4 regions of the Agrobacterium sp. O3.4 genome follow, and region 2 is predicted to be linked to each of the others. Evidence: predicted binding sites of a transcription regulator. Region 2 holds the regulator's gene; each other region holds the start of a gene.

Evidence for each region. The regulator PhoB, encoded in region 2, activates phosphate uptake and scavenging genes when phosphate is short. The targets are predictions, from matches to a motif close to TGTCATNNANCTGTCAT.
Region 1: M0412_RS22390 (PhoX family phosphatase) is a predicted target of PhoB. The motif match lies at 990-1,006, and genes of this name have one in related genera.
Region 3: M0412_RS21235 (DUF47 domain-containing protein) is a predicted target of PhoB. The motif match lies at 975-991, and genes of this name have one in related genera.
Region 4: phnC (phosphonate ABC transporter ATP-binding protein) is a predicted target of PhoB. The motif match lies at 1,154-1,170, and genes of this name have one in related genera.

The regions. Positions count from the first base shown of each region.
Region 1 covers NZ_JALPZP010000006.1:193,806-196,005, reverse strand. The annotation lists gene dhbA (2,3-dihydro-2,3-dihydroxybenzoate dehydrogenase) at 1-193, shown strand, start outside; gene M0412_RS22395 (4'-phosphopantetheinyl transferase) at 220-936, shown strand; gene M0412_RS22390 (PhoX family phosphatase) at 1,066-2,200, shown strand, end outside.
Region 2 covers NZ_JALPZP010000001.1:2,239,064-2,241,263, forward strand. The annotation lists gene M0412_RS10900 (GcrA family cell cycle regulator) at 1-272, shown strand, start outside; gene phoB (phosphate regulon transcriptional regulator PhoB) at 573-1,256, opposite strand; gene phoU (phosphate signaling complex protein PhoU) at 1,287-2,012, opposite strand; gene pstB (phosphate ABC transporter ATP-binding protein PstB) at 2,111-2,200, opposite strand, start outside.
Region 3 covers NZ_JALPZP010000005.1:222,270-224,469, reverse strand. The annotation lists gene M0412_RS21240 (inorganic phosphate transporter) at 1-286, opposite strand, end outside; gene M0412_RS21235 (DUF47 domain-containing protein) at 286-930, opposite strand; gene M0412_RS21230 (NUDIX hydrolase) at 1,044-1,586, shown strand; gene M0412_RS21225 (efflux RND transporter permease subunit) at 1,891-2,200, opposite strand, start outside.
Region 4 covers NZ_JALPZP010000001.1:2,481,759-2,483,958, forward strand. The annotation lists gene phnL (phosphonate C-P lyase system protein PhnL) at 1-388, shown strand, start outside; gene M0412_RS12125 (DapH/DapD/GlmU-related protein) at 385-1,002, shown strand; gene phnC (phosphonate ABC transporter ATP-binding protein) at 1,240-2,100, shown strand; gene phnD (phosphonate ABC transporter substrate-binding protein) at 2,186-2,200, shown strand, end outside.

The sequences.
Region 1 (2,200 bases), on a different contig from region 2:
GCTGAGCGATCCCACCGGCAAGGAACGGCTCATCGCCGGCCTGCCGGAGCAGTTCAAGCTCGGTATTCCGCTTGGCAAGATTGCAAGACCGGATGATATAGCCGATACGGTGCTGTTTCTCGCCTCCGATCAGGCTGGCCACGTGACGATGCAGCAGATCGTGGTTGATGGCGGCGCAACGCTCGCGGCCTGATCTCGCCGGCGTAGTGAGGGACAGATATGGCGATCATGCCGGCATTGCATAACGAGACTGTTTCTGGCAACCAGCCGGAAGCCGTCTGGCCGTGGCCGGATGACGGCAGCGATTGCCATTGCCTCACCCTTCGTTACAGCCCCGACGACGAAACCGGTGGCAGCATCGCCCCTGCCCTGCCCGCACAGCTGTTGCGGGCGGTGCCGAGACGCAAGGCGGAGTTTCTGGCGGGACGCAGATGCGCGGCGGAAGCCATACGCCGCCTTACCGGCCACGCATCATTTCCCGGAATGGGAGAGGACCGCGCGCCGATCTGGCCCGAAGGGGTGGTCGGCGCGATTTCTCATAGCAGTGATCGTGCAATTGCGCTTGCCGGCTCCAGCAGCAGGTTTCTCGGCATCGGCATCGATATCGAGAAACGCCTGAGCGAAGAAGAAGCCCGCGATATCGCTTCGCAGACCTTGACGGCGCATGAGCTTCACAGCCTCGGCAACATTGTCGATCCCTTCATGACCGGGCTCATTTTTTCGGCCAAGGAGAGCCTGTTCAAGGCGCTTTATCCGACGGTGAAACGGCTTTTCTTTTTCGAAGCAGCCGAATTATCCGCTTACGACGCGGATGGCTCGGGGTCGCTTCGCCTGACCGCCGACCTTACCGGTAACTGGCTTGAGGGAACGGAGATCGCCTTCCGCTTCGGCCATTTCGAAGACCTCCTTCTCACCCGCATCCTTCTCCCGCAATGAGGGAAAAACAACGGTTTCTGTTCCCATAAACTCATATTTAAAGCCACTCCTCCCGTCATCCGTGTGAAATACTCAAACGGTACGCAGCTTGTTGGAATGATTCCAAACATGCAACGGTGGAGACACGACATGACCGACATCGATACGAGCAAGCTGTCCTGGGACGAATGGGATGAACTGCAAAACCCGCCGCCGGCCGAAACCGATTTCGACCGCGTGGTCGAAACCGCGATTTCCCGCCGCGGTTTCCTCGGCGGCGTGCTGGCTTTCGGCTCGGCTGCAGCTGCCATGGGCACGCTTGGCAACCTGATGGCAAGCACTTCGGCCGAAGCGCAGGAAGCCGCCGCTGGCCGCTTCCCCTTCAAGCCGGTGGCGGCCGCAACCGACCACACCATTCACGTGCCGGAAGGTTACAGCTGGAAGCCGGTTGCCAAATGGGGCCAGCCGCTGTTTTCCAACGTTCCCGATCTCGACGCGGCCAAGGGTGTCAGCGTTGAAAACTCCGACAAGGTCTTTGGTGAAAATACCGACGGCATGGAACTCTTCATGGTCGGCGCTCACCAGCTGATCGCCGTCAACCATGAATATGTGAACCCTGAAATCAACCTGCCGCACGCGGACAAGGGCAACCCGAAGACGGCCGACGACGTGAAGATCCTGCAGAACATGCAGGGCGTTACCGTCATGGAAGTGGCGGAAGGCAACGAGGGCTGGGAAATCGTTCTCGACAGCCCGTTCAACCGCCGTATCCACCACAACACGCCGATGAAGCTTTCCGGCCCGGCCGCAGGCTCCGAGCTCGTCAAGACCGCCGCCGATCCTGATGGTATCGACTGTCTCGGGACCTTCAACAATTGCGGTGCCGGCCGCACGCCATGGGGCACCTACCTCACCTGCGAAGAAAACTTCAACGGCTATTTCGGCACCACCGATACCGCCTTCAAGCTGCCTGAGGACTACAAGCGTTATGGCATCGTCGCCGAGACCCGCTACGCCTATGAGAAGTTCGACGCGCGTTTCGACGTTGCCAAGAACCCGAACGAGCCGCGCCGCGCCGGTTACGTGGTCGAGATCGATCCTTCGGACGCCTCCTCCACCCCGATCAAACGCACCGCGCTTGGCCGCATCAAGCACGAAAACGCCGCCGTGGTGATTGCCCGTGACGGCCGCGTCGTCGTTTACATGGGTGACGACGAGCGTGGCGAATTCCTCTATAAATTCGTCTCCAACGGCATTTACGTGCCGGGCGGCGACACCTCCAGGC
Region 2 (2,200 bases):
GCCGTTCGAATGCAGCAACCGCTCTTCACGAAGAGATCGATATCGAAACCGCGCAGGTTCTCGATTACGTTCCTTCCAGAAATGTCGTGACGCCGATTTCCCGTCGCCTGACGCTGACGGAACTGACCGAACGCACCTGCAAGTGGCCGGTCGGCGATCCCTTGAAAGACGATTTCCACTTCTGCGGTTGCGAAGCGCTGGAATCCTCACCCTATTGCAAGTTCCATGCGAAGCTCGCCTACCAGCCGGTCAGTGAGCGCCGCAAGGCTTGAGTGTTGCGGCACGCAATCAGCACTCAAAAACTACGGGCCTTCGGGCCCGTTTTTTTATGACAAATTCAGACCGGCTGCGGAAACAATGCGCCGGCGGAATGTTCGGCCTTTTCCTCCATCACCGATGGCGCCTAGCCCACAATCCGCGCACCAACAGACAGGCGATTGTCCATTCAAAAGGTCAAGACACCGTGTTTGGGGAAGGTTCAAAATCAAAAAGGCCCGATACCGCAATGGTGTCGAGCCTTTTGATCTTTATACGTATGTTATGCTGACTGAAGCTGGTCAGTTCAGCTTCGCTCAGGCTTCCATCGAATATCCGGCACCGCGAACGGTGCGGATGACATCCTGCATGTGCGAAAAATTGAGCGCCTTGCGCAGACGTCCGACGTGAACGTCAACGGTGCGCTCATCCACGTAGATATCGTGGCCCCAGACGCCGTCCAGCAACTGCGAGCGAGAGAACACCCGACCCGGAGATGTCATCAGGAATTCCAGCAGGCGGAATTCCGTCGGTCCGAGACGCACTTCGCGGCTCTTGCGGTGAACGCGGTGGGTTTCGCGATCGAGTTCTATATCGCCGCATTTCAGCACCGACGAAAGAACCTCCGGGCGGGCCCGGCGCAGCATAGCCTTGACGCGGGCCATGAGTTCCGGCGTCGAAAACGGCTTGACGACATAATCGTCGGCACCGGTGGCAAGACCGCGTACCCGCTCGCTTTCTTCACCGCGCGCCGTCAGCATGATGATGGGCAGGCGTTCGGTTTCGGGCCGCATTCTCAGGCGCCGGCACAGTTCGATGCCGGAAACACCGGGCAACATCCAGTCCAGGATGAGAAGATCCGGAATACGTTCCTGCAGCCTGATTTCCGCCTCGTCGCCACGGGGTATCGTGTCGACGTCGTATCCCTCAGCCTCGAGATTGTAACGAAGCAGGACGCTCAACGCTTCCTCGTCTTCCACAACTGCAATCTTGGGCACCATATACTAACTCCGCAAGCTTCTGCCTGTCTGTTATTCGGTCACCGAACCGAGTGTGTTGGAACTATCGTCCTTCGGACGCTCGCCCTCCGGCTGGCTGCCAGTGGCCATGTAATAAATTGTCTCAGCGATATTCGTCGCATGATCACCGATACGCTCGATGTTCTTGGCGCAGAACAGAAGATGCGTGCAGGTGGTGATGTTGCGCGGATCTTCCATCATGTAGGTCAGAAGCTCACGGAAGAGCGACGTGTACATGGCGTCGATTTCTTCGTCACGCTCGCGGATGGCATTGGCCTTCTCGGCGGAACGGGTGGAATAGACGTCGAGCACTTCCTTGAGCTGCACCAGCGCCAGTTCCGACAGATGTTCGAGACCGCGGGCGAGCTTGCGCGGCACGCCGGTGCCGGCAACGGCGATAACGCGCTTGGCAGTGTTCTTGCCGAGATCACCGACGCGCTCGAGATCGCCAGCAATACGCAGCGTGCCGATGATTTCGCGAAGATCGGCCGCGACGGGCTGCCGTCTGGCGATGGTGACGATGGCCTTGTCGCCGATCTCCCGCTCGGAATGGTCGAGGATCGCGTCGTCGGAAATGACCTTCTGCGCAAGCGCAGCATCGGAATTGACCAGCGCGCGCACGGCGTCGGCGCACATCTGCTCGGCCAGACCGCCCATTTCGGCGATGCGGCGCGTCAGGAACTTCAATTCGTCGTCATAAGCGGACAGAATATGCGAATGGGTCGTTGTCTGTGTCATGGTCTAATCCTCCGGCTTGGCCTTCATGCACGTGCACACCAGCGGGGCACGGCAAAGGCACCAGTCTTGTTCGGTTTCGATAAAGCGCCGGCCGGAAATCAGCCGAAGCGGCCCATGATGTAATCCTGCGTACGCTGGTCGTCCGGATTGGTGAACATCTTGTCCGTTTCGTTTTCTTCGACAAGATG
Region 3 (2,200 bases), on a different contig from region 2:
TCCAGACAATTGCGCCGATGAGGGCGGCAAAGATTACCTGCGGCGAAACGATGGCCGGATCGATGATGCCGGTGCCGAGTGTTTCCGCTACATGCAGGCCGAAAAACAGGAAGGCGATGAAATTGAAGAATGCCGCCCACGCAACCGCATATTGCGGGCGCAATACGCGGGTGGAAACGATGGTGGCGATGGAATTTGCAGCGTCATGGAGACCATTCAGGAAATCGAAGAACAGCGCGATGGCGATAAGGCCGACAAGCAGCGGCAGGGCAAGTGCGACATCCATCAGACGTTCTCGATAACGATGCCGCTGATCTCGTTGGCCACATCCTCGAAGCGGTCGACGACCTTTTCGAGTTCGCCGTAGATCTCGCTGCCGATCATATAGGCCATGGCGTTACCGGCCGCACCGTGGCGGCGGAAAAGGTCTTTCAGGCCCTGATCATGAAGCTCGTCGGAGCGGCCTTCGACGCGGGTGACTTCTTCGGCAATCGCCGAGAGGCGCTGCGCATTGGTGCCGACCTTTTCCAGAAGCGGAATGGCTTCGGCGATCAGGCTTGCCGCACGCACGATCTCATGGCCCATCTCTTTCATCAGCGGATCGAATTCGCCCTGTTCGAACAGGCGGATGGTCTTCACCGTCTTGTGCATCATGTCGATGGCGTCATCCATGGACTGGATGAGGTCCTTGATGTCGCCGCGATCAAAGGGAGTGATGAAGCTGCGCCGCACCGCAAGCAGCACATCGCGGGTAATGTCGTCGGCCTGATCTTCGAGGGCGACGATAAGGTCGCAATTCTTCTCGACATCGATGCCGCTTAACAGTTGATCGAGAGCACCGGCCGCCTTGACGACGGTTTCGGAATGTTTGCTGAACAGGTCGAAGAAACGATCTTCGCGCGGCATCAGCTTGCGGAAAATGCTCATCATGCGAATTGGCCCTCAATGGCGCTATTTATGTTGTAGGGGGTAATTGTCATAAAACTGTCATAAATGCAGGCAGGGCATTGATGCAACCCGGAAAATCGGCACTATCAACGCAAATGAAATCTTCCAAGAAAAGCCGGAAAACCCGTCCGGCGCGCCCCCTGACACTGCTCCAGCAGCTCGCTGCCGTTCCCGAAAAGCTCTTCACCGGCGCTTTCCGGCAGCAATATGCCGCCTTGTGTTTTCGCTACTGCGGCAATGGAGACGATGTTGAAATCCTCCTCGTCACGTCGCGCACCACCCAGCGCTGGATTATTCCGCGCGGCTGGCCGATGAAGCGCAAGAAGCCGCATGAGGCGGCGGCGATCGAGGCGTGGGAAGAGGCGGGCGTGCGGGGCCGGGTGAGAAAGGCCGCCATTGGCCGTTACACCTATCTGAAGATGCTCGACAATGGCGACGTCGTCCCGTGCATGGTCGATGTATTCCAGATCGAGGTGACGGGTACGGAAACAAGTTTCAAGGAACGGGGCGAACGCCTGGTTGAATGGGTCCGTCCGGATGAGGCCGCGAGGCGCGTTCGGGAAATCGAACTGAAATCACTGCTGGTTGATTTCAGGCCCAAGGGCAAAAGGAAAGACAGGGCGGGTGAGAGACCCTGAGGGGCCGCCATGTTCTGTGTGCGCAGAGCCCAGATATTACGCTGTCCGGAGCTTTTGCCGTAATGCCATTGCAATATGACGCGCCCAATTTTGCCGGATGAATTTCATCAGGCGCATTATGCGTTTACGTCGTGCCGCCATGCGGCTTCCCGGCCGCTACCTCCATGCCATCATCGTTCTTTCCGTACTTGTGGCAGGGGCCGGCCACCATGCTTCTGCTCCGATAAGAACCGTTGCCCCATTGACGGAAAAAGCATTGCTGCCTCTCCCGCCAATGGCCGTCCTGCATGCCAACAAGGGGCTTTCAGCCGGGCTGCGCCTCGCGCGGCTGGACCGGGTTATCCGTCGCGTCCGCTTTCCCTGCCTCATCCGGTGCTCTCGGCAAAAGGTTGGCGAAACGCCTGGTGATGCTGTCGATATAGGACAGGATGGTTGGCACGACGATTAGGGTGAGAAGGGTGGAGCTGATGAGGCCGCCGACCACCGCATGCGCCATCGGCGCGCGCTGTGCACCGCCACCGCCGATGGCGAGCCCAAGTGGGATCATTCCGAAGATCATCGCAAGCGTCGTCATGATGATCGGCCGGAAGCGGATTACACCGGCATTCGCCAGC
Region 4 (2,200 bases), 240 kb from region 2:
TGTTCCGGCAATCGACGTCGTTGCCGAACCGCTCTTCGCGCGCAAAGTGGCCGCCGAGGAGGCGCGTGAGCAGGCTGCTATGCTGTTGTCGAAACTCAACCTGCCGCGCGAACTGTGGTCCCTGCCGCCGGCGACCTTTTCGGGCGGCGAGCAGCAGCGCGTCAACATAGCGCGCGGCTTCATCACCGATCATGCGATCCTGCTTCTCGATGAGCCGACCGCATCGCTGGATGCCGCCAACCGGCGGGTGGTCGTCGACATGATCATCGAGAAAAAAGCCAAAGGCACGGCGCTGCTGGGCATTTTCCACGACGAGGAAGTGCGCGAAGCCGTTGCCGACCGCATTCTCGACGTCTCGCAATTCTCTCCCCGGAAGGCAGCGGCATGAGTGTCAAGGTCGGTCTCGAACCCGTCATTCACGACACCGCCCGCGTCACCAATTCCTCGATCGGCCGCTATACCGAAATTTCGGAGCGCTGCCGCCTCGAGGAGGTTGAGATGGGCGACTACTCCTACGTCATGCAGGATGGCGCGATCTGGTGCGCCACCATCGGCAAATTCGTCAATATCGCCGCTTCCGTCCGCATCAATGCCACCAATCACCCGATGCAGCGGGCGACATTGCACCATTTCACCTACCGCGCCCGCAGCTACTGGGACGACGCCGAGGATGAAACGGATTTCTTTGCCGCACGCCGCGCCAAGCGGGTGGTGATCGGCCACGATGTCTGGATCGGCCATGGTGCGACCCTCCTGCCCGGCGTGACGGTGGGGAACGGTGCGGTGATCGGCGCTGGCGCAGTGGTATCGAAAGATGTCGCACCCTATACCATCGTCGGCGGCGTGCCCGCCCGGCTGATCCGCGAGCGTTTTTCAGCGGAGCTCGGCCGGCGAATGGATAATCTGAATTGGTGGGATTGGGACCATGCAAGGCTACGCGGTGCGCTCGATGATTTCCGCGCGCTCGCCGCCGAGGATTTCGTGGCGAAATATGGCGGATGAATTCCGCTCAGGGCGAAGCAATTGCAGTCCCGGGACCATGTCCCGGGATTTCTGTTTGTCGCCTCCAGACATGCCCGTCGGGATTTCCTGCTCATGACTTGCCTGACGAAAGGTTTGTCGGCGAACCCCTCGGCGTCGTATCTGCGAATTCTGTAATATTTTCTTCATTAAACTGACACGCGCAATTCATGGACCGCTGTTAGGTCGAACCCCGTCATAAGAAGATTGGACGGGGAAATGAGCTTTCACCTGAAGCAAGTCACGCGCCGTTTCGGCAACCACACCGCGGTCGATGCCGTAAATGTCGAGATACCGCAGGGTCAGATGGTCGGCGTGATCGGACGCTCCGGCGCCGGCAAATCGACGCTGCTGCGCATGATCAATCGCCTCGTCGATCCCTCCTCGGGTTCCATTCACTTCAACGACATGGAAGTTTCGTCGCTGAAGGGTGCGGCGCTGCGCAACTGGCAGCGCGACTGCGCCATGATTTTCCAGCAGTTCAATCTGGTGCCGCGTCTCGATGTGCTCACCAATGTCATGCTTGGCCGTCTCAACCACCGTTCGACGGCGCTCAGCCTGTTCAACATTTTCACCAATGATGAGCGCCTGATGGCAATCGCCGCCCTTGAGCGGCTCGGCATCGAACATGTGGCCATGCAGGCTGCCGGCACGCTTTCCGGCGGCCAGCAGCAGCGCGTCGCCATCGCCCGCGCCCTGATGCAGTCTCCGAAGATGGTTCTGGCCGATGAGCCGATCGCATCGCTCGACCCGCTCAATGCCAAGATCGTGATGGACGCGCTGCGCGACATCAACGAGCGCGAAGGCATCACCGTCATCACCAACCTGCACACGCTGGATACGGCGCGCAATTATTGCGAACGCATCATCGGCATGTCGCAGGGCCGTGTTGTCTTCGACGGAACGCCGGCGGAGCTGACCGCCGCGGCCGTCACGGAGATTTACGGGACCGATTCACAAGGGTCCGGCATCGACGAGACCATGACGTCGACCAGCATCAACATTCCCGGCGCGCAGCTTCCCGCACGGCCGATACAGCAATCTGCCGGTCCCGAACCGCTCGCTCTCGCCGGGCTCTGAGGAACCGCTCAGCATCGTTTGTGCCCGCGTCAAGGGCCGATATTTCACAACAAACTCCGGCTCGCCGGGAAACAGGAGAAAGTCCATGTTGAAGAAAATC